Microbispora hainanensis: one gene and its partner. Each later gene encodes a partner of the first gene's protein in a complex. Links are inferred from orthologs where the notes say so. Each region holds a gene or a part of one and is shown in the gene's direction. Other genes may lie near its edges.

Region 1 (14,150 bases):
CGGGAAACGACCGTTTCGCGTGGGACTCCTACCGCCGGCTCATCCAGATGTTCGGCAAGACCGTCCTGGGCATCGACGGCGAGCTGTTCGAGGACGCCATGGACGACCTCAAGGGCGAGCGGGAGGACACCGAGCTCGACGCCGGCGACCTCCAGCGGCTGGTCGAGATCTTCAAGGGCATCGTCCGGGAGCGTACGGGCCGCGACTTCCCCGCCTGCCCCCGGGAGCAGATGGACCTCGCCGTAAGGGCGGTCTTCGACTCCTGGAACGCCCCGCGCGCGATCCTCTACCGCCGGCAGGAGCGCATCCCCGCCGACCTCGGCACGGCCGTCAACATCGTCGCCATGGTGTTCGGCAACATGGGCCCCGACTCCGGCACCGGGGTCGCCTTCACCCGCGACCCCGGCTCGGGACGCCAGGGCGTCTACGGCGACTACCTGTGCAACGCGCAGGGCGAGGACGTCGTCGCCGGAATCCGCAACACCGTCCCCCTGCAGGAGCTGGAGAAGATCAACCCGGCGGCCTACCGCGAGCTGCTCGACATCATGGCGACGCTGGAGCGGCACTACCGCGACCTGTGCGACATCGAGTTCACGATCGAGCGCGGCAAGCTGTGGATGCTGCAGACCCGGGTCGGCAAGCGCACGGCCGCAGCCGCCTTCCGCATCGCCACCCAGCTCGTGGACGAGGGCCTGATCGACATGGACGAGGCGGTCACCCGGGTCACCGGCGACCAGCTCGCCCAGCTCATGTTCCCCCGCTTCGCCGCGACGGCCGGCAACCACAGGCTGACCACCGGCATGAACGCCTCGCCCGGCGCCGCCGCGGGCAGGGCCGTCTTCAGCTCCGAGCGGGCCGTCGAGCTGGCCGGGCAGGGCGAGGCGGTCATCCTCGTGCGGCGGGAGACCAACCCCGACGACCTCGCCGGGATGATCGCGGCCCGCGGCGTGCTCACCTCCAGAGGCGGCAAGACCTCCCACGCCGCCGTGGTGGCGCGCGGCATGGGCAAGACCTGCGTGTGCGGGGCCGAGGAGCTGGAGGTCGACCCGCGCGCCCGCCGGTTCACCGCGCCCGGCGGGATCGTCGTCAACGAGGGCGACGTGATCTCCATCGACGGCGGCACCGGTGCCGTCTACCTGGGCGAGGTGCCGGTCACCCCCTCACCGGTCGCCAGGTATTTCGAGGGCGAGCCGGCCGAGGACGAGCTGGTGGAGGCCGTCGACCGGATCATGACCCATGCCGACTCCGTGCGCCGGCTCGCCGTACGGGCCAACGCCGACACCCCCGAGGACGCCGCCCGAGCCCGGCGCTACGGCGCCCAGGGCATCGGGCTGTGCCGTACGGAGCACATGTTCCTGGGGGAGCGGCGGCGGCTCGTCGAAGACCTGATCCTGGCCGCGACGCCCGAGGAGCGGCAGGCGGCGCTCGACGCGCTCGAACCGCTGCAGACCGGCGACTTCACCGGCATCTTCGCGGCCATGCGCGGGCTGCCGGTGACGATCCGGCTGATCGACCCGCCGCTGCACGAGTTCCTGCCCGACCTCACGGACCTGGCCGTGAAGGTGGCCGTCGCGGGAGACGCGGCCGACGACCGCGACCGCAGGCTGCTTGAGGCCGTCAAGCGGCTGCACGAGCAGAACCCGATGCTCGGCCTGCGCGGCGTACGGCTCGGCCTGACGATCCCCGGCCTGTTCGCCATGCAGGTGCGGGCCATCGCCGCGGCGGCCCGGCAGGTGGAGGACGCGCGTGCGGAGATCATGATTCCGCTGGTCGGCGCGGTGCAGGAGCTGGAGATCGTCAAGGAGGAGGCGGAGCGGATCCTCGCCGAGGCTGGCGTGGCGGCGGCGATCGGCACGATGATCGAGGTGCCGAGGGCGGCGCTGACGGCCGGTCAGATCGCCGAGGCCGCGGAGTTCTTCTCGTTCGGCACCAACGACCTCACCCAGATGACGTGGGGCTTCTCCCGCGACGACGTGGAGAGCGCCTTCTTCAGCAGATATCTCGACCTGGGCGTCTTCGGGGTCTCGCCGTTCGAGTCGATCGACCGCGAGGGCGTCGGACGGCTGATGCGAGTCGCGGTCGAGGAGGGCAGGCGCACCCGGCCGGATATCAAGCTCGGCATCTGCGGCGAGCACGGCGGCGACCCCGACTCGGTGCACTTCTGCCACGAGATCGGCCTCGACTACGTCTCCTGCTCCCCGTTCCGCATTCCGGTGGCCCGGCTGGAGGCGGGCCGTGCCGCGCTGACCTGCGCGCAGTCCGACACGAGATGAGGTGAAATTCCATAGAGCATCCGGACTGGTTGTGGAATGACCAGATCGGAGTGCGGGCGGTTCACCGGGTCGTGCGACACGGCCCGGTGGATGTTGAAGCCGGGCGATTGACTGATCACTCTACGTACCTACCGAGAGGGAGGGCGTGGAGTGAGAAGACGTCGCCGTCTGCCGGCGCTGGGGGTCGCCGCGGCGCTGCTGTGCACCCTCGCGACACCGCTCGGAGCGACACCGCTCGGAGCCACACCGCTCGGCGCGGCGCCCGCGGCGTCGGCCGAGCAGGCGGGCCAGGCTCGGCAGGTGGGGCAGGCTCGGCAGGTGGGCCGGGAGCCGTCGCCGTCGCGGCAGTATCAGGTGGACGGCCCGGCGAACGTCGCGCAGCGCAGCGCGGTGGCCCGCACGGGTGCCGCCGTCGACGAGGTGCACGGTCGGAGCATGGTCGTCACCGCGACGCCCCAGGAGGCCGACGCCATCCGCAGGCTCGGGTTCACAGTCACCGAGCTGGTGTCGCCCGCCGAGGACCGTGGGCCGCAGACGTTCGACTTCCCCTCGCGTGACTCCGCCTATCACAACTACGCCGAGCTCAGCGCGCTGGTCGACCAGGTCGTCGCCGCCCATCCCACGATCGCCCGCAGGTTCAGCTACGGCCGCTCGTACGAGGGCCGCGACCTGATGGGCGTCAAGATCAGCGACAACGTGGCCATCGACGAGAACGAGCCGGAGGTGCTGTTCACCGCCCACCAGCACGCGCGCGAGCACCTCACCGTCGAGATGGCGATCTATCTGCTGCGGTTGTTCACCGACAACTACGGCGGCGACGCGCAGATCACCGACCTGGTGAACACGCGGGAGATCTGGATCCTGCCCGACCTCAACCCCGACGGCGGCGAGTACGACATCGCCACCGGCTCCTACCGGTCGTGGCGCAAGAACCGCCAGCCCACCTCCGGGTCCTCCGGCGTGGGCACCGACCTCAACCGCAACTGGGCCTACCGGTGGGGCTGCTGCGGCGGCTCCTCCGGCACCCCGTCGAGCGAGACCTACCGCGGCTCGGCCGCCGAGTCGGCCCCGGAGGTCAGGGCGGCGGCCGACTTCGTGCGCAGCCGCGTGGTCGGCGGCGTCCAGCAGATCAAGGCGGCCATCGACTGGCACACCTACAGCGAGCTGGTGCTCTGGCCGTACGGGTACACGACGGCCGACACCGCCCCGGGCATGACGCAGGACGACCGGGACGCGCACGCCGCACTCGGCCGGCGCATGGCGGCCACCAACGGCTACACCGCCGAGCAGTCGAGCGACCTCTACATCACCGACGGCTCCATCGACGACTGGATGTGGGGCACGTACAAGATCTTCACGTACACGTTCGAGATGTATCCCCGGGGGAGCAACCCCGGCTTCTACCCGCCCGACGAGGTGATCGACCGAGAGACCTCCCGCAACCGGGCGGCCGCGCTGCTGCTCGTCCAGAACGCCGACTGCGTCTACCGGGTCATCGGCAAGGAGTCCGCCTACTGCGGCACCGTCGACGGGCAGCTCACCGGCGTCCCCGGGCGGCGCCGACGCGCATCACCCGTGGCCGCTTACCGGGCAAGGGGGCAATCTCCCATCGGACTACTGGATCTGTCGTGAAACCGGACCTTCGCGGGTACGCTCCATTCCCCGCAGCCACGGGGTTTGCCACAAGGAAGGAGGACGCATGGCCCGCTACGACGAGCACGACCAGGCACGGTGGGTGCCGGAACCGCCCGGCAACCCCGAGCGCGGCGCGTTCGAGCGGGACCGGGCACGCGTGCTCCACAGCGCCTCGCTCCGCAGGCTCGCCGCCAAGACGCAGGTGGTGACCCCCGCCGACTGCACCGGCCTGCACAGTCCCCGCACCCGGCTGACCCACTCCCTCGAATGCGCGCAGATCGGCCGCGAGATGGGCAAGGTGCTCGGCTGCGACCCCGACCTCGTGGAGACCGCCTGTCTCGCCCACGACCTCGGCCATCCCCCGTTCGGCCACAACGGCGAGGCAGCACTCGACGAGCTGGCCGCGCCGTGCGGCGGGTTCCAGGGCAACGCGCAGAACCTGCGCCTGCTGACCCGGCTGGAGGCCAAGGTCCTCACCGAGGACGGCCGCAGCGCCGGGCTCAACCTCACCCGGGCCGCGCTCGACTCGGTCTGCAAGTATCCCTGGGCCGGGTCCTCCTGCCGGATCCCCGGGGTCCCGCTCGCCGACGAGGGCAGGCCCTACTGCGTCTACCCCGACGACCTGGCGGTCTTCCTGTGGGCGCGGGAGGGGGCGCCCGACTACGCGGTCGGCTTCGAGGCGCAGGTCATGGACTGGGCCGACGACGTCGCCTACTCGGTGCACGATCTGGAGGACGCGCTGACGTGCGGTCACGTCACGATGGCGGCCCTGCGCGACCCGGAGGAGCGGCTGGAGGTGTGCCGCCTGACGAGGGAGTGGTACGCGCCCGACGCCGCCCTGGAGGAGCTGTCGGAGACCTTCGCCCGGCTGCTCGCCGAGCCGCTGTGGCCGTCCGCGTTCGACGCCGGGCTCGCCGACCTCGCCGCGCTCAAGCGGCTCACCAGCGCCCTCATCGGCCGGCTGTGCCGCTCCGCCCAGGACGCCACCCGGGAGGCGTACGGCTGCCGCCCCGCGCCGGGCGGCAGGAGCGGCCGGAGCCGGTACGACGCGGACCTGGTGGTGCCGCGGACGACCCGCCTGGAGTGCGCGCTGCTCAAGGGAGTGACGGCCCGCTACGTGATGTCCAGGGAGGACCACCACGCCGTCCAGGCCCGCCAGCGCGAGATCATCGCCGAGCTGGGCGACCTCGTCCTGCGTGGCGCCCCGGCGACCCTGGAGCCCGCGCTGCGCCAGCAGTTCGAGCAGGCCGCCGACGACGCGGGACGGCTGCGCGCGGTGGTCGACCAGATCGCCTCGCTGACCGACGCCTCCGCCATGGGCTGGCACCGCCGCCTGTCGGCGGGCGCCCACAGCCTCAGGGCAGGCTGACCCCTGCCCGAGCCGTCCCCGGGCCGACGCGTGGGGATCACCGTGTCCGGCTCAGGGCCGTCCGGCCCGCCGCGCCACCTCCGCCGCCGTACGCACGAAGGCGGCCAGCGCGCGCGACCGCGCGTCCTGCGGCCAGGCCAGGACCAGCGTCGTCGGCGGCGCGTCGGGCACGGGCACGCCGACGAGGTCGTGACGCAGGTTCCCCCGGATCGACCGGGGGACGACCGCCACGGCCCGGCCGAGCGCCACAAGATGCATGAGCTGGCCGCTCTCGACGATGCCGAAGGAGCCCCCGGCGATGTCCTCGGGCCACCGCGGCAGCGGCTCGCCGTCGAGATCCGCCATCGACAGCTCCGCGCGGCCGGCGAGCCGGTGCCCCCGGGGGAGCACCGCCACCTGGCTTTCCACCAGGAGCTCCTCGACCGCCAGGCCGGTCAGATCCTCGCGCGGCGCGTGCAGCAGGGCGGCGTCGGCCCGGCCGTCCCGCACCATCGCCCCTCGCTCCCGGGCGCTGAAGACGATGTCGACGGGCAGCGCGCCCGGCGTGGCCGCGTACGCCGCGAGGATCTCCGGCAGCAGGTCGGCGTCCCCGCCCGGTTTGGCGGCGAGCACGAGCGAGGGCGTGTCGCGGCCGGCCCGCCGGGTCCTGCGTACGGCCGCCGACACCGCGGCGAGCGCGGCGTGGCCCTCCCGCAGCAGCGTCTCGCCCGCTTCGGTCAGCTCCACCGTGCGGTGGTCGCGCTCCAGCAGCCGCACCCCGAGGCGGCGTTCGAGCCGCTGGATCGCCCGCGACAGCGGCGGTTGCGCGATGCCGAGCCGCTGGGCCGCCCGCCCGAAGTGCAGCTCCTCTGCCACCGCCACGAAATAGGTCAGCTCCCGCGTCTCCACGGTGTCGTCACCGGCGGTCATACCGCGAGGGTATCGCCCGTGACCGAGACGGTGTTGGGCACCGGGAGGGACGGGATGGTGGGCTTGCCTCCATGAACGGCACTGACACCATCGCCCTGGTCACGGGCGCGAACAAGGGAATCGGACACGAGATCGCCAGGCAGCTCGGCGAGCTCGGCATGACCGTGCTGCTCGGGGCGCGCGATCCGGGGCGCCGGGACGAGGCGACCGCGAAGCTGCGGGCGGAGGGCCTGGAGGTCCACCCCCTGACGATCGACGTCACCGACGAGGAGGGCGTGCGGGCGGCGGCGCAACAGGTGGGGGAGCGGTTCGGCCGTCTCGACGTGCTCGTCAACAACGCCGGCATTTCCGGCGGCGCCCGGCAGACGCCCGGCTCGGTCGACCTCGGTGCGGTGCGCGAGGTGTTCGAGACCAACGTGTTCGGCGTCATCCGGGTGACCGACGCGATGCTGCCGCTGCTGCGGCGGTCGCCGGCCGGGCGGATCGTCAACGTGAGCAGCGGCACGGCGTCGATGACGCACATGACCGACCCCGATCACTACTTCGCCCGGAGGCAGACCGTCGCGGGCTACCCGCCGTCGAAGGCCGCGCTGAACATGCTCACCATCCAGTACGCCAAGGAGCTGCGGCCGCTCGGCATCCTGGTCAACGCCATCGCCCCCGGGGCGTGCGACACCGACTTCGCCAGGGACCTCGGCATGTCCCTGCCGCGTACGGCGGCGCAGGGCGCGGCGGTCGCGGTCACGCTCGCGACGCTCGGCGCCGACGGACCGTCGGGCGGGTTCTTCGCCGAGGACGGCCCGGTGCCCTGGTGACCGTCCTCGTCCCGCGGGCGGGGCCGTGTGCGACGACCCCGCCCGCCGCGACGGTCATCCGCGTGCGAAGCCCGCCGCCCCGCTCCCTCGGCGGCACGGCCGGTCCGGCCGTCCGTCACGAGGCCCGGAAGCGGTTCTCCGCGGCGCGGGGCCCGCTCGTCTAGAGCGGGATGACCACGACGTCGTCGTCACCGCCACCGCCGCGGTTCTTCTTCTTTTTCTTCGTGGGCGGCTTGGTCTCCTCGGGGACGGGCGTGACCTGCTTGGAGGTGCACAGTTGCGTGCAGGGCGGGGTCTCGCCCATCTTCTTGCGCAGCGTGAGCATGGCCTTGCGCGGCGAGACGGTGCGGTTGCCGTCGTCCCAGGCGTCCAGGAAGGGCCACGGCGGCACCACGCCCCGCCGTATCCACCAATACTGGGGCGCGACCGGCCACGACATGGCGAAGTAGAGGTTGCTCGCGGTGTCGCGCGCGTTGCCCGTGTTGCCCACCCGGCCGAGCAACTGCCCGGCCTTGACCTTGGTGCCCGGCGTGACGCTCTCCTCCACGGAGTCGAGGTGGCCGCCGAGGTACAGCACGCCGTCCTCGCCCTTGATCGTGACGAACCGGCCCTCGCGGTCGGGGCCGCGGTCGGTGGAGGGCGACCAGAGGTTCCTGAGGTTGACCTCCTGGACCACCCCGTCGACCGGCGACACGAACGCGCAGCCCTTGGCCGCCCAGATGATCGTCTTGGGCAGCACGAGCAGCTTGCGGGAGTACGACACCCTGCAGCCCTTGATGGGGAAGGCGTACGTGTAGGGAGACACCTTCGGCGGCGGGACCCGCACCGGCTCGTCGCCGGGCGGAGGCACGATGTGGCCGGGCTGGGCGTCGTCCATGGCGGCCGTGATGCCGTTTCCCTGCGGCGGCGTGGGCGGCAGCGTGCTCACTCCCGCGACCCCGGCGGGCGCTCCGCAGGACGCCGCGACGAACGCGGCGCCGGCGAGGGCGGCCAGTCTCCCCGATCGCATGATCTCCACCTGGTCGACGTTACCGAACCTTTCCTTTCTAACGGACCAAGCCGCACATCACGACCGGTTCCGAAAAGTCGTGACATGTCCTCGGCCATCCGTGGTGGGGCGCCCGGGCTGTCGGGGGCAGGCTCTAGACTCGCGAGCGTGGCAGGGCGAAGCGGTCGGATCAGTGACGAGGACATCGCGCTCGTGCGGGAGCGCTCGCCGATCGCCGACGTCGTCGGCGAGCACATCCAGCTCCGCAACGCGGGCGGAGGCAACCTCAAGGGGCTGTGCCCCTTCCACGACGAGAAGTCTCCATCCTTCAACGTCACCCCGGCCCGGGGCTACTACTACTGCTTCGGCTGCGCCGAGGGCGGCGACGTCATCACGTTCGTCCGCAAGATCGAGAACCTGACGTTCACCGAGGCGGTCGAGCGGCTCGCCCAGCGCGCCGGCATCCAGCTCCGCTACGAGCAGGGCGGCTACGTGCCCGGCCGCGAGCAGGGCGAGCGGCTGCGGCTCATCGAGGCGCACCGCGCCGCCGCCGAGTTCTACGCCGAACGGCTGTCCGCCCCCGAGGCGGCGCCCGGCCGGCGCTTCCTGTCCGAGCGCGGCTTCGAGCGGGCCGACGCGGAGCACTTCGGCGTCGGCTACGCCCCCAACGAGTGGGAGGCGCTGTCGCGGCACCTCATGGGCCGCGGGTTCACCTCCCAGGAGCTGATCAAGGGCGGGCTGGCCCGCGAGGGCAGGCGCGGCCCCGTCGACCGGTTCCGCGGCCGGCTGATCTGGCCGATCCGCGACATCACCGGCGACGTCATCGGGTTCGGCGCGCGCAAGCTGCTCGACTCCGACGACGGTCCCAAATACCTGAACACCCCCGAGAGCCCGATCTACCACAAGAGCTCGGTGCTCTACGGCGTCGACCTCGCCAAGCGGGAGATCGCCAAGAGGTCGCAGGCCGTCATCGTGGAGGGCTACACCGACGTCATGGCCTGCCATCTGGCGGGTGTGCCGACCGCGGTGGCCACCTGCGGCACCTCCTTCGGGGAGGACCACATCAAGGTGCTGCGCCGGCTGCTGCTCGACCAGGCCGAGTTCCGGGGTGAGGTGATCTTCACCTTCGACGGCGACTCGGCGGGACAGAAGGCCGCCCTGCGCGCGTTCCAGGACGAGCAGAAGTTCGTCACGCAGACCTTCGTCGCCGTGCAGCCCGACGGCCTCGACCCCTGCGACCTGCGGGTCAAGCAGGGCGACGCCGCCGTGCGCGACCTGATCGCCAGCCGCGAGCCGCTGTTCGCCTTCGCGATCCGCAGCACCCTGTCGCGCTACGACCTCAACACCAACGAGGGACGCCTGGCCGCGCTCGACGCCGCCGCGCCCATCGTGGCCTCGATCAAGGACCCCGGGCTGCGCAAGACCTACGTGGTCGACCTCGACCGCTGGCTCGGCTTCATCGACGAGGGCTTCGTCATCCAGCGCGTACAGCAGGTCGTTGGGCGGGCGCAGGAGGGCGGCCACGCTCCCGGACGCCGGCAGGCGGCGCGTGGGGCCGCGCCCGCGCGGCCCGCCCCGGCACGCCAGGAGCCCCTGGACCCCGCGGTCCGCCTGGAGGCGGAGGCGCTCAAGCTCGCCGTCCAGCGGCCCGCGCTGCTCGGACCGGAGTTCGACGCGCTCGGCGCGGCGACGTTCACCCTGCCCGAGCATGTCGCGCTCTACGAGCTCATCGTGGCGGCGGGCGGGACCGTCGCCGGGGGGCCCGGCGGACGCGAGTGGGTCGACCGGCTGCTGGAGCAGGCCGACGCCGCGGCGCCCGGCGAAACCGGCGTCGATCTGAGGTCGCTCGTCACCCGGTTCGCCGTCGAGGCCGTGCGCGCCGACGTCAACATCGAGGAGCGGTACGGCGCGGCCGTCCTGGCCAAGATCCAGGAGGTCGCGGTCGGCCGGGCCATCGCCCAGGTGAAGTCCCGGCTGCAGCGGCTCAACCCGGTCGAGGAGCAGCAGGAGTACAACCGGCTGTTCGGCGAACTCGTGGCGCTGGAACAGCAGCGACGCGTGTTGCGAGAACGCGCCAGCGGGGCCTGAATAAACGTCCCTTTCCAGATCTCACAGTCGCCAAACATATGTTTTGATCTCGATTCGGTATTGACTTCCGCCTTACCTTGGGTGACAAAAATAGGCCTGCCATTTAGTGGTGCCTTTCCTGCACACTGTGTTGCGTGGGTGCATCGGTGCTGCCAAGCAGGCCGCCATCGGTAGACCAGGTGGCGGACCTCGTCGCGAAGGGAAGGGAACGCGGGAGCGTCACGGTTGACGACGTGGCCGCCGCGCTCGACCGATCCGAGCTTCCCGCCGACGCGCTGGAGCGCGTCGTGCGGATGCTCGCCGAGAACGGGGTTGAGGTCCTCGAGCCGCAAGGCGACGAGGAGCCCAGCAAGCCGGACGAGGAGGATCTCGGCAAACGCGCTCCGACCAGCGACCTGGTCAGGATCTATCTCAGAGAGATCGGCAGGGTTCCGCTGCTCACCGCCGAGGAGGAGGTGGAGCTCGCCAAGGCCATCGAGGCCGGTCTGTTCGCGGAGGACAAGCTCTGCGAGAGCCCGGCCGCCAGGTTCGCCCGGCCGGAGCTGGAAGACCTGGTCTGGGAGGGCGTCCGCGCCAAGCAGCGCCTCATCGAGGCCAACCTCAGGCTCGTGGTCTCCATCGCCAAGCGCTATGTCGGCCGCGGAATGCTGTTCCTGGATCTCATTCAGGAAGGCAATCTCGGTCTCATCCGGGCGGTCGAGAAATTCGACTACACCAAGGGATACAAGTTCTCGACGTACGCGACCTGGTGGATTCGCCAAGCGATCACCCGGGCGATCGCCGACCAGGCGAGAACGATCCGGATTCCCGTGCACATGGTCGAAACGATCAATAAATTGGTCCGCGTGCAGCGGCAGCTCCACCAGGATCTCGGCCGGGAGCCCGCCCCCGAGGAGATCGCCGCCGAGATGGACCTCCCGATCGACCGCGTGGTGGAGATCCAGCGCATCGCGCAGGAGCCGGTCTCGCTCCAGGCGCCCATCGGCGAGGAGGACTCCGACCTCGGCGACTTCATCGAGGACGCCGACGCGGTGGTGCCGATGGAGGCCGCGGCCTTCATCATGCTGCAGGACCAGCTCGACGACATCCTGGCCACGTTGTCGGAGCGCGAGCAGCGGATCATCCAGCTCCGCTTCGGGCTCTCCGACGGTCACCCCCGCACGCTGGAGGAGGTCGGCCGGGAGTTCGGCGTCACGCGTGAGCGCATCCGCCAGATCGAGTCCAAGACGCTGGCCAAGCTGCGCCACCCCACCCGCGCCCAGATGCTCCGGGACTACCTGGACTGACGGCACGACCGCGAACGAGCGCCTCCCGCCCCCGGGGAGGCGCTCGTCGCCGTTTTATGCCCCCGATTCGGCGCTGGGTGGCTCTCCTGAGCGCGAAGCGGCTCGCGTACGGTCCCCCGGGGCTCCCGGGTGCGGAGCCGTACGACAGGAGGGACGGGGCGCCGGATAGCCTCGGGGGTGTTAACGGTCGTCGTACGCTGGCGGTGCTCCCTTGACCTATCAGAAGCCCTCGTTGTCCCGCCTGTTCGGCTCCCGGCTGCCCCGTGAGGCCCGTGCGGCCCTCGCTTTGGAGCGTGGCGAGCGTCCCGTCAGCCACGCGGTGACGCCGGGGGGCGGCCACATCGTCGCCACCACTCTTGCCCTGCACCTGCCGGACGGGCCGCGCCTGCCGTGGCACCTGATGGACAGGGCCGTGTGGGACGAGGAGGGCGTGACGGTCACGATGACGGACGGGGCCGTCCACCGGGCCCTCCTGACCGAGCCGGGCAGGCTGCCGGAGACGATCCGCGAGCGGGTGACCTCGACGATCGTCGCGAGCCGCCACGTCACCATCGACGGCCGCGGGGGAGTGCGCCTGGTCGCCCGGCGGATCCCCGGCTACGACACCCCGCGCTGGGAGTTCATCTTCGACCCCGGGCTCGATTCCGACGACCCGGGCCTGCGCGCCCATGCCGAACAGGCGCTCGAAGAGGTGCGGCGCAGCCTCGGCGTCTGACGCCGCCGGAGCCGGGAGACCTTGCCATGCTCGGCTCGGCGACGCATCGGGTGCGCGGCGTCGGCGGCGTGCTCTACGGCGCGGGCCGTGCGTGCGGAAGGGGCCCACGGCGTTGCGCCGGCGTGCGGAAGGAGCCTACGGCGTGGGCCGTGCGGTATGGGGTCTACGGAGCGGGCCGTGCGCGCGGAAAGGGCCTTGCACGCGTGCTCACGGTGCGGCACGTGCGGAAGGGGCCTACAGCGCGGCATGCGGGTCGCGGGAGGGCCTCACGGCGCGCGCTCGCGCCCTGGAGAGGCGGGGGACAGGCGACGGGCCTCCGGGGCCCGCAACGGGGCCCGTCGTCCGTTCCTGAGGCCCGCAGGCCGTGGTCAGGGCATGGTCTGCCGGGGGACGGTTCAGGGGATCTGGTCGGAGCCGGCGGGCCAGCCGGTGGCCGTCCCGACCCGGTCGTTCCTGTCGGCCTGCTCCCAGGTCTCCGTTCGCCTCAGGAACGGCACCTTGTCGCTCGCGAGGTCCTTGGCCTTGCCCGCCACCTTCGACGCCTGGGCGCCGACCAGCCCGGCGGCTTCCTGGACTGTGGGGCTGTCCGCGAACCGCTGCGCGAAACGCTTGATCTGCTCGTAGCGCTCACGCCCGGCCCGCGTGCCGAGGACGTAGCCGATGGCCAGCCCGGTGGCGAACATCGCCTTGTATCGCATCTTCCACCTCCGCGCTCGTGTTCCCCGGCCCCCTACCCCGAGGGCCTGTCTCTATCCAACCGCAGCCGTCCCGGCCCCGCCCGGGTGGGCTCCGGGGCCGTCCCGGCGCTCTTTGCCGTACGCCGATCAAGACCCGACGACTCGCGGACGGATTCGATGTGACAGGCACCCCCAGGAGTGCGCTAATCTAGTTCCGCGCCGCAAGGAAAGCCGAAAGGCCGGAACGAGCGGAGCAGGCAGTACCAGCAGTACACAGCACGATCCCGTGTAGCTCAATCGGCAGAGCAGCCGGCTGTTAACCGGCAGGTTATAGGTTCGAGTCCTATCGCGGGAGCCATTCACCCGGGGCGGTGGTCACAGACCACCGCCCCGGGTTGTTTGTGTAGGCGCTTGGTCGGTGCCTCGCCCGTGACGGCGCACCCCTCACGGCCATTCACCTCGCACCTGCCGCAGGCCGCCGCGCCCTGTCGGCACGACCCCGAACGGACCCGTCTGCGCGCCCGGACGAGTTCTGGCCATCGATCCCGGATCACCCTGTCCGAGGCCGCCGCCTGCCGCCTGGGCGGCCAGACTGCGTACGGCTTGGCGGTGATGCCGGAAACCCGCCGCATCGCCCACATACAGGCCGTGGGCGGCCTCCTCGATCTGAGGGCGTCTCAAGGGAAGCCTGCCGTCCGAGCCGCCACTTGCCGCACCTTGCCCCGCGGCGGGAGGCGTGCAGCGCCAGACCGGCCACACGTTCCGTGCGGATCTCGCAATGAGGTGCAGGCTGGGTGATTGCTGATAGTGAGATAGCGGTCCTGCCTATGTGCTAGGAAGATTTCCGCTGTTCTATTGCTTGTGTGAGGCTCGATATGGCGGAAATCTATATGTATGTCGACGAAACGGGCGACCTGGGAGTCCCGGGAATACCTGGCGTGAGTCGCTATTTCGGATTCGGTACGGCTGTGTTCCGGGGTGATCACGGCGAGCAGATCTGGCAAGGGTTGAGGCTTCGCTGCGACTTGGAGCGACGCGGGGTCAACCTGCCTAGAGGGCTTCATGCGAAGAATGACTCGCAATTCACCCGAGACGAAGTCTTCGACTTGATCGGGCAGCAGAGACCGCGCCTTGATGCGACATTCCTGTGCAAGGCCAAGGCGCATCCAGCAGTGCGGGACCGCCAGCAGTGGCTCTACAAGCTCGCCTGGCACTCTCACTTCAGGCATGTCGTGTGTCAGATCAGCGCGCCGGGCGACACCCTCTACGTGATCGCCGCCAGCCTGACGACGAGTCGTAAGCTCATAAACGCCAGCGAGGCGCTGAAGGATGTATGTCACCGATTCGCCGCTGATCGGGAAATCGTCCTGTGTGTCTGGGATGCGCAGAGCGCCT
Region 2 (14,039 bases), 2.7 Mb from region 1 along the record:
TAGGTGACGGCCTGCGCGGCGAGCTGGCCGGTCGCTCCGAACAGGTGTACGATAAACGGAGCAAGAGGCCAGCACACCACACCGACGGCCAGTCCGATGATCGCGGCCAGCCACAGGCCGTCCATCCCCTGGCGCATCGCCTGCCTGACGTCCCCCGCCCCCAGTCTCCGTGCGACCGCGGCGGTGGTGGCGTACGCGAGGAACACGCACAGCCCGACGAGGGCCGACAGGGCCGCGCTGGCCACGCCGAGAGCGCCGAGCGCTGGATCGGGGAGGTGGCCGACGATGACGGAGTCGGTGAGCAGGAAGAGCGGCTCGGCCACCAGTGCCCCGAATGCCGGGATCGCGAGCCTGAGGATCTCCCTGTCATGGGCACGGCCGTGTCCGGTCCCAGAGGTAAGTGGCATAAGCCTATTTTGCGGCTTACTGAGCCATGCTCGATCGGTATCGAAATCTCCGGTGACTTTCTTTCCTCCACAGGCCGTGGATATCGAAATCCCAGGTGGCGGCGGTCTTCGCCGACGTGGTCACACCGCTGTCCACAGGGTCGTCCCCAGGCTTTTCACATGTCGGGGGAGCGGACTGCACACGTTGTCCACAGGGTTGTCCACTGGTCAAGTTGCCGCCCGGCCCCGGGGTTGGGGAGACTTGCGCACCGGGCTGGGGTTGCTGTGACCGCTGGGCAGGGGGTGTGAGGGTGAGCGTGCTCGACTTCCCGGGGGGACCCGGAGGCTCCGATTCGACGTTCGAGCGGACGCCGCCACACAACATCGAGGCCGAGCAGTCGGTGCTGGGCGGCATGCTGCTGTCCAAGGACGCCATCGCCGACGTCATCGAGGTGCTGCGCGCCGACGACTTCTACCGGCCGGCCCACCAGATCGTCTTCGAGGTGATCACCGACCTGTACGGCCGGGGCGAGCCCGCCGACTCGGTGACCGTCTTCGACGAGTTGCAGAAGCGCGGCGAGGTCGCCCGGGTCGGCGGCGGCGCCTACCTGCACACGCTGACCGCGATCGTGCCCACCGCCGCCAACGCCGGCTACTACGCCAAGATCGTCCGCGAGCAGGCCGTGCTGCGCCGCCTCATCGAGGCCGGCACCCGCATCGTCTCCTACGGCTACGGTGGCCAGGGCGAGGAGGTCGACGACCTGGTCGACCGCGCGCAGGCCGAGATCTACAAGGTCACCGAGCGCCGCACCTCCGAGGACTACCTCCCGCTGTCGGAGATCATGCCGTCGGCCCTCGACGAGATCGAGGCCATCGGCAGCCGCGGCGGCCAGATGGTCGGCGTCCCGACCGGTTTCCAGGATCTCGACGCCCTGACCAACGGCCTCCACCCCGGCCAGATGATCGTCGTGGCCGCCCGCCCGGCGATTGGAAAAAGCACCCTAGGTCTGGATTTCGCCCGATCTGCGGCGATTAAGCATGGGATGACCACGGTCATCTTCTCGCTGGAGATGTCGCGCAACGAGATCACCATGCGTCTGCTGTCCGCCGAGGCGCGGGTGGCGCTGCACACGATGCGCTCGGGCATGATGAGCGACGACGACTGGACGCGGATGGCCCGCCGGATGGGCGAGGTCGCCGAGGCGCCGCTGTTCATCGACGACTCCCCGAACATGTCGATGATGGAGATCCGGGCCAAGTGCCGCCGCCTGAAGCAGCGTCACGACCTGCGCTTCGTGATCGTCGACTATCTCCAGCTCATGAGCTCGCCCAAGAAGACCGAGAGCCGTCAGCAGGAGGTCTCGGAGCTGTCCCGTGCGCTGAAGCTGCTGGCCAAGGAGCTGGAGGTGCCGGTCATCGCGATCTCCCAGCTCAACCGTGGCCCCGAGCAGCGTACGGACAAGCGCCCGCAAGTGTCGGACCTACGTGAATCGGGCTCGATCGAGCAGGACGCCGACATGGTCATCCTGCTGCACCGGGAGGACGCGTACGAACGGGAGTCGCCGCGTGCGGGCGAGGCGGACCTGATCGTGGCCAAGCACCGAAACGGCCCCACGGCCACGGTGACCGTGGCGTTCCAGGGTCACTACAGCCGCTTCGTGGACATGGCGACGCACTAGCTTCCTGATCATTTGTTCGATTTCGTGTTATGTCGTATGGGTCGCGAGGAATCATGACAACCCATCCGGCACCACGACGATCGTCAACGTCAAGGTCTTCGACGGTCTCCGGCTGCTCGACGCCGTCACCCTCCGGGACGGCCTGATCGAGGCCGTGGGCCACGGGCCTGGCACGGACGGCGAGTCGTTCGGCGGCCGGGCCGCGGCGAGCCCCTGACGGCCGTACACAGGTCAGTCGACCTCGGGCCAGTCCCAGCCGAGCTGGAAGAACATGCCCAGGCGGTCGCTCACCGCGCGCATCTCGGAGATCTTCCCCTCCCGCAACGTGAGAATGAAGATCGCCTCGACCGTGAACGAACGGTGGGTGGGCTCCGGCATCCGCGGGTGGGAGCCGGAGTTCACCCCCGTCATCGTCAGCCGCGCGGTCACCCGGTGGCCCTCGCCGATCATCTCCTCGACCTTCAGGTGGAAGGGGTCGAACGCGTCGAGCTGCTGGGCGATCGCGTCGAACGCCGCGCCCGGCTCGTCGGGCTCCCCGTGGATCACCTTGTTGTGGTCGATCACGTCGTCGGTCATGTAGCGGCGCAGGTCGCCCAGCCTCCGGTCGTTGATGGCGTCGAACAGGCCCTGGACGACGGTCTTCGCGGCGGTGCTCATGATTGCTCCCCTTCTTTTCTTACGGCGTAAGAGAACGATATTCTTACGCCGTAAGAGACGTCAAGTGGAGGACCGATGCCGAGAGCGGGACTGTCCAAGGAGAAGGTGCTCGCCGCCGCGCTGGCCCTGGTCGACAGGGAGGGCATCGCGGCGCTGTCGATGCGCAAGCTCGGCGCGGAGCTGGGCGTGGAGGCGATGACGCTCTACTACTACGTGCCGAACAAGGACGCCGTCCTCGACGGGCTGATCGACATGGCGGTCTCGCGGGTAACGGTGGAGCCGGTGGGCCCGTGGCGGGAGTGGCTGCGCGCCTTCGCGGTCGCGATCCGGCGGGAGCTGCTCGCGCACCCCGCCCTGCTGCCGCTGGTCGCCACCCGGCCGGTGCTCGCGCCCGGCGGCCTGGCGACCGTGGAACGGATGGCGGCCGTGCTGCGGGACGAGGGGTTCGGCGCGCTGGAGGGGCTTCGGCTCGTCAACGCGGTGGCGACGTTCGTGGTGGGGCACACGCTGGCCGAGGCCGGAAGCACACCGGGGCACGGCGAACCGGACGTCGCCGGTGTGATGGAGAGCCTCGACCCGGGGGAGTATCCCGTGCTGGCCGAGGCGGTGCGCGCCGGGCTCGGCAGCCCGCAGGACCATCAGGAGCGCTTCGACCGCGCGCTCGACGCCCTGCTCGACGGCCTCGGGCCCGGTGCTCTCCGCAAAGCCTCCCGATAGGCGGCGTCCTCGGGGTGCGGCGCACACGCCACGTCGGGCGCGGACCGGCGGCCCGGTCACCGTCCGGCGCAGGCCGGCAGTCACCCAGGCGGGTCGCCGGGGAGGAGAGCCGAGGCGGTGGGCACGGGATTCCTCGCGAGGGCCGAGGACGGCGCGGGGCCCGGGAAGGCGTCACTCGGCCCCGGGCCCGAGGACGGCTCGGGGATAGCGCCGGGCCCGGAGGTCGTTACTCGGCCCGAGGCCGACCGGCCTTTTCGGGTTCCAGCTCCGCCATCCGCGCGGCGGCCCATTCGGCCCATTCGCGCTGCGCGGCGGTCAGGCGCAGGCCCCACTCCAGCGCGATGTCGCCGTACAGCCGCAGCGCGTCGCCGCCCTGGCCGATGACGAACTCGCGGATGCCGAGGAGCTGGTCGTGCTCGTGGACGGCCCGCTCGGCCAGCCGTTCCAGATAGCCGCGGGCGGCGTCGGCGCCGACCTGGTCGAGGAAGAAGACCCGCAGCAGCATGTCGCTGCGCCGGGACATGGTGGGCGGCACCTCGACCAGCCAGTGGCGTAGCTCGGCCCGGCCCTCCTCGGTGATCTCGTATTCCTTGCGCCCGCGCGGGCCCTCCGCCGCGACCCGCACCAGCCCTTCCTTGGCCAGCCGGCCCAGCTCGGCGTAGAGCTGGCTCTGGGTCGCGGGCCAGACGTTCTCCAGCGACAGTTCGAAGGTCTTCAGCAGGTCGTAGCCGCTGGCGGGCCCGGCCGACAGGAGACCGAGCATGGCATGACGAAGGCTCATGGCTCCGATCGTACATTCCTGTGTTGACATGTCGCTAGTGGAGGTTCTACGTTCGACATGTCACTGATGGAACGTCGAATGAAGGAACCCCCCGTGCTTCGCTACGTCCTCACCTTCCTCCCGTGGATCGCCTTCGCCGTCCTCAGCACGAACGGCGAGGCCAGGCTCGGAGCCACGGCCGCGCTCCTCGTCTCGCTCGTGCTGCTCGCCGCCGACCGCAGGGGCGGGCGCGGCTGGGACGAGCTGGTCATCGAGCTCAGCTCGGGGGTGTTCTTCGCGGGTCTGACGCTGGCCGCGTTCACGATCATGCCGGCGCCCTTCGGCGAGTACGGCCCGGCCGTCTCGGTGGCCTGGCTGGCGCTCACCGCCTGGGGGTCGCTGGCGATCCGCAAGCCGTTCACGCTGGGCATCGCCCGCCGGACGACCCCGGCAGAGGTGCAGGCGACCCCGCTGTTCTACCGGGTCAACGCCGTCATCACCGCTGTGTGGGCGGTGGGCTTCACCCTCAACGCCGTCGGCCTCGCCCTGCTGTTCGCCTTCGCCCCGCACGCCACCGTCGCGATCATCGCGGTGAAGGTCTGCGGCTTCGCGCTCCCCGCGCTGTTCACCATCCGCTACCCCCAGATCGTCCGCGCCCGCTACGCCGCCTGATCGGAGCCCCGCCATGACAACGCAGCCGACCACCACGACACCGACCACCACGACACCGACCACCACGACACAGACGACCACAGAGCCGACGACCATGAAGCCGACCGCCTCCTACCTGACCGGCCGCCTCGCTCCCGTCCCCGACGAGATCGACGCGATCGACCTGCCCGTCGAGGGCACGCTGCCGCCCGAGCTCACCGGCCGCTACTTCCGCAACGGCCCCAACCCCCGCCCCGGGGAGGACGGCGGGCACTGGTTCGTCGGCCACGGCATGATCCACGGCATCCGGCTGCGCGACGGGCGGGCCGAGTGGTACCGCAACCGCTGGGTCCGCACCAAGCGCTTCGCCGGCGCGCCGTACGTGCACGAGCGCGGGGTGGACCTCGCGGCCGTGCCCGCCAACACCCATGTGATCCGGCACGCCGACAAGATCCTCGCGCTCGTGGAGAACGGCCTGCCGTACGAGATGACGCCCGAGCTCGACACGGTCGGCCCCTGCGACTTCGGGGGGAGGCTGGCCACCGCGATGACCGCACACCCGAAGGAGGACCCGATCACCGGGGAGCTGCACTTCTTCGGGTACGGCTGGGCCAAGCCCTACCTCACCTATCACCGGCTGTCGGCCGGCGGCGAGCTGGTGGAGAGCCGGCCGATCGACGTGCCGGGGCCCACCATGGCCCACGACTTCGCGATCACCCGGCACCACGTGGTGTGGCTCGACCTGCCGGTCGTCTTCGACTTCGCCCTGGTGGGCCGGGGCATGCCGTACCGGTGGGACGACGCGTACGGCGCGCGGCTGGGCGTGATGAGCCGCGCCACCGGCGATGTGCGGTGGTTCGACATCGACCCCTGCTACGTCTTCCATGTGGGCAACGCGAGCGAGGACGACCACGGGCGCGTCGTCGTCGACGCGGTGCGCTACTCGCCGGGGGCGTTCTGCGGCTTCTGGCCGACCATCGGCGGCGCGGCCAGCCCGGCCGCCCACACCGGGGGCGCGGCCCTGCACCGCTGGACGCTCGACCCCGCCACCGGCGTCGCGCGCGACGAGCAGCTCGACGACCTGGACGTCGAGTTTCCCACGATCAACGAGACGCGCACCGGCCTGACCAGCCGTTATGTCTACGCGGTCGGCAAGGACGCGATCGTGAAGTACGACACCGCGAACGGCACGAGCCGGGCCCACCAGACGGGCGAGCGCTCGCCGGGCGAGGCCGTGTTCGTCCCCGCGTCGGACGCCGGGGCCGAGGACGAGGGCTGGCTGCTGTCGATCGCGACCACCGAGCACGGTGCCGAGCTGCTGGTGCTCGACGCGTCGGACCTGGCCCGGGTGGCGTCCGTACGGCTGCCGCGCCGGGTGCCGGCCGGGTTCCACGGCTCGTGGATCCCCGACGAGGCTCCGTGAAAGATCAGGGAACCGGGCGATAGTGAGTGGTGATCCGGCCGTCGTCCAGCACGTGGAGGGCGATGGCCGGAGGCAGGTCGTAGTCGAGCGCAGGACGCCCCGATGCCTCGGACGGCAGCAGCGCGGTGCTCACCACTCCCGGCGCGACCAGCAGCGGCAGCCCGGCGAACGTCGTCGCCGCCGCGGTGTGGGCGTGCCCGGCCAGCACCGCGACGACATGCGGGTGGCGGCCCAGCACCTCCGCCAGCCCCTCCGGCCGCCCGAGCCGGATGCCGTCCACGTACGGGATGCCGAGTGCGACGGCCGGGTGGTGCATCCCGACGAAGGCGGGGACGCCGGGTGTGGCGGCGAGCACGGAGTCGAGCCAGGCCAGGGTGTCGTCGTCCAGCGCGCCCTCGGGGCGGCCGGGGATGCTGGAGTCGCACAGCGCGATCGTCGCGTGGGCGAGGTTGAGCGCCTGGTTGACCGGGCGGTCGCCGTCCTGCTCCAGCAGGACCTTGCGGAGGTCGCCGCGGGTGTCGTGGTTGCCCGGGCACAGCACGAGCGGCACGTCGTCACCGGCGATCAGCTCGCGGACGGTCTCGTACTCCTCCACCGCGCCGTGGTCCGCGAGGTCGCCGGTGAGCACGATCGCGTCGGGCCGCAGCGACCGCGCGTAAGTGAGCGCGCGGGCGGCACGCGAGGTGTTCCGCTCGCTTCCATCGATGTGGATGTCACTGACGTGCGCCAGCACGAGCATGTGATACCTCCCGTGCGGAATGGGAACTCCAGCTTCTCACGCAAGGATCGTGTGAGGCAGATCTCACCGAGACCGTGACAGGGCTGTCGCGGCCGGACGCCGGCATCACGGCATGCACGACGACATCGAGCTCACCACCTGCGGCATCATCACCACCGGCGTCGAGGACGTCCCGGAGATCCGGGCCTTCAACGAGGAGCTGGAGCGGCGATCCGCGGCACAGACCCCGATCTGGCGCGGGCGGTCGCAGGAGTCGTTCACGAACCGCGGGTAGACCGCCCGGACAGGCGTTCGGCGAGGATGCGGGCCCTGGCGAGCTGCACCTTCCGCGCCTGGCCCGCCGCGAAGCCGATCACGAGCCACGGCGCGCTCAGGTCGAGCCGGTCGTCCACGCGCGTGCCGCCGTCCTCCGGCGACAGGTCGAAGCGGTAGCCCATCCGCACGCCGCCGGGGCTGTCCACCTGGCCCCGTACGGACAGTCGCTCGGCCGTGCGCTCGGTCAGCAGCGTGACGGCGATGGGGTTGTCGTATTTCAGGCCGAGGAAGCGGAACCGCTCGATCGAGGTGTAACGCACCACCCCCGGCTCCGACCGGTCGACGTCGCGCACGGCCACCACGAGCGGCGACAGGCCGATGTAACTCTCGGGCGTCGTGAGGTGCTCGAAGACCTCCTCCGGCGCGGCGTCCACGTGGAACGTGTTGGTCAGCACCCGTGCGGGCACCCCGGTCTCCTCACCCTGGATCTTGGTTGAGGGAATTGTGGCAGGGCCGTATCGCCGCACGGACGCCGGATGATCTCCGGACGATCACGAAGAGCTGCCATGGAGGAACGCCGCCGTCGCGGGGTCGGCCGGATAGAACGACTCGATGGCCAGCTCGGAGACCGTGATGTCGAGCGGGGTGCCGAAGGTCGCCACGATGCTGAAGAACGACAGCTCCCGCCCGGCCCGCCGCACCCGGAGCGGCACGAGGATGTCCCCGGGGCCGGGCAGCTCCACCTCGGGTTCGGGCTGGTCGCAGGGATATTCGCGCAGTTCGGCGTACAGCTCGGCGAGCCGCGGGTCGGCGGTGAGCGTGATCTGCCGCCGCAGCCGGCCGAGCAGGTGCGCCCGCCACTCGCCCAGGTTGACGATGTGCGGGGCGAGCCCCTCGGGGTGCAGGCTGCCCCGCAGCACGTTGCCCAGCAGGTCGGGGTCGATGCCCTCCGCCAGCAGCCCGATGCCGTCGTTGGCGTCGACGAGGTTCCAGAGCCGGTCCACCACCACGGCGGGAAAGGGATCGTGGGCCGACAACAGCCGCCTGATCGCGTCGTACACCGCCGCCATCTGCGGCGAGGCGAGCGGAGACTCGCCATAGACGGGGGCGTATCCCGCGGCCAGCAGCAGGTGGTTGCGCTCCCGGAGCGGGAGATCGAGGTGCTCGGAGAGGTGGAGCACCATGTCACGGCTCGGCGTGGCCCGGCCGGTCTCCAGGAAGCTGATGTGCCGGGTGGAGATCTCGGCGCGGTTGGACAGGTCGAGCTGGCTCATCCGCCGGTGCTCGCGCCACTGGCGCAAAAGCTCCCCGAACGACCGCTGATAGGGCGTTGCGACGGTCACGCCCTGGACGCTATCCGGTCGCCGATCGGCCCGGCGATTACCTGTGAGGTAGGCGCCGGGCCGTACGGGCCGCATCGGCTACTCCCAGCGGAAGAGCCGGGCGGCGGCGAGACCGGCGGCCAGCGCCCAGCCCGCCAGTACGGCGAGGTGGAGCGGCTGGGGGGCGTGCCCGCCCAGGGTGTCCATCAGCCCCTGCCCGAAGGCGCCCGTGGGGGTGAAGTCGCTGATCCGGCGCAGGACCTCGGGCATCAGCGGCCGGGGCAGCCACATCCCGGCGAGGAACAGCAGGGGGAACATGAGGGCCGCGCCCACCCCCTGCACGACCCGGGAGCTCGGCGCGACGGCGGACAGCAGCAGCCCGATGGCGAGGATGGTGAGCGTGCCGAGGACGAAGACGCCCGCGAACGCCCAGGGCGAGCCCGGCAGCGGCACCCCGATGACCAGGTGGCCCAGCATCAGCGTCAGCGTGGTGGCGATCACGGCCACGACCACGTTGATCAGCAGTTGGGCCGACAGCAGCGCGCTCGGCCGCACCGGCGTGGTGGACAGCCGCCGCAGCACGCCGCGCTCCCGGTAGAGCACCAGGCCGGCCGGCAGCACGCTGAGCCCGAGCGTCACGACCGACAGCAGCACCATCATCGCCGTGAAGGGCGCGTCCACCAGCCGCTGCCCGCCCAGCGAGGGATCCGCCTCGCGGAAGGCGGGGATCGTCGTGCCCAGCGCCAGCAGCAGCCCCACCGGCAGCACGAGCGCGAAGAACACCGCCATCGGCTCGCGGAGGAAGAGCCGGGCCTCCACGGCCGCGAGCTTTCCGAATGCTTTCGTCATGACTCCTCCTGGCCGGTCAGAACGAGGAACGCGTCGTCGAGGGTGGTGCGCTCCATGCGCAGGCCACGCGTACGGGACGGGGGCAGCACGGCGGTGACGGCGCTGAGCAGCTCGCCGGTGCCGGTGACGGTGACCTCCGGGGCGTTCGCGCCGTCGGCGACGGTGACGGACGCCACCTCGGGCAGTGCGCGCAGGGCGTCGACCGGCTCGTCGGTGTGGAAGACCAGGCGCTGCTCGCCGCCGGCGCGGGCGACCAGCCCTTCGGGGGTGTCCACCGCCCGCACCCGTCCCCGGGAGATGACCGCGACCCGGTCGCACAGGCGCTCCACCTCCTCCATGAAGTGGGTCACCAGCAGGATGGTGACGCCGCGCTCCCTGATCCGGGCGATCAGGTCATAGGTCTCGCGGCGGGCGCGCGGGTCGAGGCCGGTGGTGAGCTCGTCGAGTATCGCGATGCGCGGGCTTCCGACCAGCGCGAGCGCGACCGACAGCCGCTGGCGCTGCCCGCCCGACAGCTTCCCGAAGGGCGCGCGGAGGTCGAGGCCGGCCTCCTCGGCCAGGGCCCGCCAGTCGGCCGGCCGGGCGTAGAACGAGGCGTAGAGCGCCAGCGCCTCCCCGACCCGGATCTTGTCGGGCAGCGAGCACTCCTGGAGCTGTACGCCGACCTGTTCCTTCAGGTCCGCGTCCACGGTGACGGTGCCCGCGGTGGGGGTGCGCAGCCCGGCGACGCACTCGACCGTCGTCGTCTTGCCTGCCCCGTTGCGGCCCACGATGCCGAAGACCTCGCCCTCCTTCACGGAGAACGACACGTCCTCGACCGCGACCCGCGTTCCGTACGTCTTGCGGAGGTGGTCCACGGTGATGATTGCCATGGCAAAGACGCTAGGAATCGGACGGTCCGCGGAGAATGCGGCTGTGGACCCGATGGGGGTGCACTTTCCTCCACCCCCATCGTGCGCCTTCGGCCACTGTGCCCACCCGGCGTCAGCGCCCAGACTGGACTCATGGCCGCACCTCGTTCGACCCTCACCGCCCTGGCCCGCAGCACCGCCCTCGCGGGCCTCTCCCTGCTGGGCCTGGCCGCCGGCCTGGCCATGCTGACCGCGGTGCTGCTCACCTTCCTGATCGGCCTGGTGATCGTCTTTCCCCCGGCCGTACGGCTCGCGCGGGCCGTGACCCGGCGGCAGCGCGTGCTGGCCGCCCGCTGGTCGGGCATCGCGATCGACGAGCCGTACCGGCCCGAGCCGCCCCCGCCGGTCCCGCAGGCCGACGGCTGGTATCGCGACGGCCGCACCCTCTACAGGAAGCCCACGATCCCGGCCTTCAACAAGCGGTGGAACTGGATGACCAAGGACCCCGCCACCTGGCGCGACCTCGCCTTCCTGCTCTCCGCGCCGGCGGCCGGCGGTTTCGTGGTCGCCGCACCGCTGCTCGCGGTCGCGTACGGCGTCGCGTGGGCGGCCGGAGGCAACGCGGCGATGGGCGTGGTCTGGATCCTGCTCGCGATGATCGCCGCGCCCTGGTACGCGCCGTGGGCCGTGCGCCTGCACGGCCAGTTCGCCGCAGCCCTGCTGGGGCCGACCGAGAAGGCCAGGCTGGCCCAGCGGGTCAGCCGCCTCGACGCCGCCCGCACCGAGGCGGTCGACTCCCAGGCCGCCGAGCTGCGCCGGATCGAGCGCGATCTGCACGACGGCGCCCAGGCCCGCCTGGTGGCGATCGGCATGACGATCGGCGCGGCCGAGCAACTGCTCGAAAGCGACCCGCAGGCCACCCGGGCGCTGCTCGGCAAGGCGAGGGAGGCGTCGGCGACCGCGTTGCAGGAGATCCGGCGGCTGGTGCGCGGCATCCATCCCCCGGTGCTGGCCGAGCGCGGCCTCGGCGACGCCGTACGCGCCCTCGCCCTGGACAGCCCGCTGCGCGTCCGCGTCACGGTCGACCTGCCCGAGCGCGCCTCCGCGCCGCTGGAGTCGGCGGCGTACTTCGCGGTCAGCGAGCTGCTGGCCAACGCCGCCCGGCACGGCGACGCGACCGAGGCGTGGGTGGACCTGAGCACGCAGGGCCCGGCGCTGCGCGTGACGGTGACCGACGACGGCCACGGCGGTGCGGATCCCGAGCGCGGCACCGGCCTGCGCGGCATCGAGCGCAGGCTCGGGGCGTTCGACGGCGTCCTCGCGGTGAACAGCCCCGTGGGCGGCCCGACCACGGCCGTCATCGAACTGCCCCGGGCGTTCCGGCAGCGGCCGGCGCCGACGACTCCGTGGCGCCTGCTCGGGCGCCTGTGCTGGGTGCTGTGGCCGATCCCGCTGTTCCCGCAGGGGCTGGTCGCGATGGTGTTCAAGCTGGTGGGATCGCCGGTGAAGTCGTGGTTCCTGGCCCTGCACGTGCCCGAGCCCTTCCAGTGGCCGGTCATCGTCGGCATGATTGCGCTCGGCGGCGGCCTGCTGGCCATCGCGCTGGCGTCGACGGTGCGGAACAGGGAAACGGAGAACGGCGCGTGCGTGTAGTGCTGGCCGAAGACCTCCATCTGCTGAGGGAGGGGCTGGTCGCGCTGCTGCGCGCACACGGCTTCGAGGTGGTCGCGGCGGTCGAGTCCGGCCCCGAGCTGCTCGCCGCCCTGGTCGGCGAGCGTCCCGACGTCGCCGTCGTGGACGTACGGCTCCCGCCGACCTTCACCGACGAGGGGCTGCAGGCCGCGCTGGCCGCGCGGCGGCAGGTGCCCGGCCTGCCGGTCCTCGTGCTCTCCCAGCACGTCGAGCAGCTGTACGCCAGGGAGCTGCTGGCCGACGGGTCCGGCGGCGTGGGCTACCTGCTGAAGGACCGGGTGTTCAACGGCGAGCAGTTCGTCGACGCCGTACGCCGGGTCGCGGGCGGCGGGACGGCCATGGACCCCGAGGTGATCGCCCGGCTCCTGGCGAGCAACGCGCGCAACGAACCGCTCGGCCGCCTCACCCCCCGGGAGCGCGAGGTGCTGGAACTCATGGCCGAGGGCAGATCGAACGCCGCGATCGCGCAGCGGCTGTTCCTCAGCGACAGCGCGGTGGGCAAGCACACCGCGAGCATCTTCACCAAGCTGGGCCTCGCGCCCTCCGACGACGACAACCGCCGGGTCCTGGCCGTGCTCGCCTTCCTCAACAGCAAGTAGCGCCGCCGGGATTGTCGGTGCTGCCCGCTACGTTTGGGAGCGAGCTGTGGCACAGGCAGGAGGTCGGGATGAAATTCCAGGTGAACCGCGACGTTCTGGCGGACGCGGTGGCGTGGGCGGCCCGGGTGCTGCCCGCCCGGCCCGCCGTGCCCGTCCTCGCGGGCCTGCTGCTTGAGGCGGGTGACGACCTGCGGGTGTCCGCCTTCGACTACGACGTGTCGGCCCGTGCCGACGTCGAGGCCGATGTCGCCGAGCCGGGGCGGGTGCTGATCCCCGGCAGGGTCCTCGCCGAGATCACCCGCAGCCTGCCCGCCCGGCCTGTCGAGATCGTCAGAAGCGGCTCGGAGGCGGTGCTCACCTGCGGCAGCACGGAGTTCGGCCTGATCACGATGCCCGACGAGGACTTCCCCGTGATCCCGCCGATGCCGCCGAAGGTCGGCGCCGTGGGCGGCGGCGCGTTCGCCACCGCGGTCAACCAGGTGGCCGCCGCCGCGAGCCGCGACGACACGCTGCCCATGCTGACCGGCATCCGCGTTGACATCGAGGGGCCGCGGGTGTCGATGGCCGCGACCGACCGCTACCGCATCGCCGCCGCCGAGTTCCTGTGGCATCCCGAGCGGCAGGACGCGCGGCACGGCGTGGTCGTGCCGGCGCGGGTGCTGGTCGAGGTGGCCCGATCGCTGCGGGGCGGCGAGGTGGCGATCGGCCTGGGCGACAACGTGGCGGGTTTCGAGAGCCAGGGACGCACGACGACCGTGCGGCTGCTGGACGACCAGTTCATCGACTACCGGTCCCGGCTGACCTCCGAGTGGACGAACCACGCCGACGTGGAGGTCGCGCCGTTCGTGGAGGCCGTCAAGCGCGTCGTGCTGGTCGCCGAGCGCAACGCCGCGGTCCGGCTGTCGTTCTCCCAGGGACAGGTGCTGATCCAGGCCGGGGGCGGCGACATCGGCAGGGGCGCGGAGGTCGTCGAGGCCGAGCTGGCGGGCCCGGACATCCAGATCGCCTTCCAGCCCCACTTCCTGCTCGACGGGCTGGCGGGGGTCGAGACCGGGCGGGCGCGCATCCACATGGACTCGCCGACCCGCCCCTCGCTGATCACCGACGAGGGCGAGGACCCCGGCTTCCGCTATCTCGTCATGTCCCTGCGGCTCGGCTGAGCACGCTCGCCGCCGGGCGGGGGCTCAGGAGGGGATGGCGGCGGAGTCGGTGAGGGCGATGAGGATGTGCTCCATGCAGGCGTGACCGGCCCGCTCGGCCGCGGTGGCGTCGCCGGCGACGATCGCGCGCACGATCGCGTCGTGGGGGATGTAGTTCTGCTCCAGGGAGCCGCCGGCCGCCGCGATGCTCGCCCGCAGCGCCGCGGAGAAGTCGATGTAGAGGTCGATCAGCACCCTGTTGTGCGTGGCCTCGACGACGGCCACGTGGAAGGCGAGGTCGGCCTCGACGAACGCGTCGG

What was found.
Region 2: the proteins of dnaG (region 1) and dnaB are in contact, whole or in part, in a crystal structure (PDB 2R6A), measured with the Geobacillus stearothermophilus proteins. The link is inferred for Microbispora hainanensis from one-to-one orthologs. Residues at the interface, in WP_049624496.1 of Geobacillus stearothermophilus: Lys456, Leu457, Leu458, Pro459, Ala460, Asn463, Ala464, Leu467, Leu535, Leu536, Ile537, Ala538, Gln544, Glu545, Asp548, Tyr549, His552; in WP_033016901.1 of Geobacillus stearothermophilus: Ser13, Glu15, Ala16, Gln18, Glu91, Leu92, Asp94, Ala95, Val96, Pro97, Thr98, Ala99, Ala100, Asn101, Tyr104, Tyr105, Ile108.

The regions. Positions count from the first base shown.
Region 1 is NZ_CP108086.1:4,793,624-4,807,773, forward strand. Bases 7,626-10,617 are described here. They hold dnaG (DNA primase), read left to right. Parts: upstream 7,626-8,157; coding sequence 8,158-10,077; downstream 10,078-10,617. Other genes in these bases: OHB01_RS22455 (M23 family metallopeptidase), read right to left, coding at 7,626-8,010; rpoD (RNA polymerase sigma factor RpoD), read left to right, coding at 10,224-10,617. Also shown: ppdK (pyruvate, phosphate dikinase), read left to right, coding at 1-2,273; OHB01_RS22435 (M14 family metallopeptidase), read left to right, coding at 2,424-3,905; OHB01_RS22440 (deoxyguanosinetriphosphate triphosphohydrolase), read left to right, coding at 3,973-5,277; OHB01_RS22445 (LysR family transcriptional regulator), read right to left, coding at 5,329-6,186; OHB01_RS22450 (SDR family oxidoreductase), read left to right, coding at 6,258-7,001; more of OHB01_RS22455, read right to left, coding at 7,162-7,625; more of rpoD, read left to right, coding at 10,618-11,363; OHB01_RS22470 (hypothetical protein), read left to right, coding at 11,575-12,078; OHB01_RS22475 (YtxH domain-containing protein), read right to left, coding at 12,474-12,776; OHB01_RS22485 (DUF3800 domain-containing protein), read left to right, coding at 13,631-14,150. UniProt on the Escherichia coli protein: RNA polymerase that catalyzes the synthesis of short RNA molecules used as primers for DNA polymerase during DNA replication.
Region 2 is NZ_CP108086.1:2,108,083-2,122,121, reverse strand. Bases 1-2,881 are described here. They hold dnaB (replicative DNA helicase), read left to right. Parts: upstream 1-697; coding sequence 698-2,065; downstream 2,066-2,881. Other genes in these bases: OHB01_RS09700 (TetR/AcrR family transcriptional regulator C-terminal domain-containing protein), read left to right, coding at 2,798-2,881; OHB01_RS09705 (ester cyclase), read right to left, coding at 2,297-2,722; OHB01_RS09715 (MATE family efflux transporter), read right to left, coding at 1-407. Also shown: more of OHB01_RS09700, read left to right, coding at 2,882-3,439; OHB01_RS09695 (PadR family transcriptional regulator), read right to left, coding at 3,666-4,220; OHB01_RS09690 (hypothetical protein), read left to right, coding at 4,299-4,871; OHB01_RS09685 (carotenoid oxygenase family protein), read left to right, coding at 4,885-6,273; OHB01_RS09680 (metallophosphoesterase), read right to left, coding at 6,278-7,012; OHB01_RS09675 (hypothetical protein), read left to right, coding at 7,125-7,286; OHB01_RS09670 (SRPBCC family protein), read right to left, coding at 7,270-7,734; OHB01_RS09665 (helix-turn-helix domain-containing protein), read right to left, coding at 7,819-8,610; OHB01_RS09660 (ABC transporter permease), read right to left, coding at 8,689-9,438; OHB01_RS09655 (ABC transporter ATP-binding protein), read right to left, coding at 9,435-10,310; OHB01_RS09650 (sensor histidine kinase), read left to right, coding at 10,443-11,942; OHB01_RS09645 (response regulator transcription factor), read left to right, coding at 11,933-12,580; dnaN (DNA polymerase III subunit beta), read left to right, coding at 12,649-13,740; OHB01_RS09635 (FadR/GntR family transcriptional regulator), read right to left, coding at 13,765-14,039. UniProt on the Escherichia coli protein: The main replicative DNA helicase, it participates in initiation and elongation during chromosome replication. Travels ahead of the DNA replisome, separating dsDNA into templates for DNA synthesis.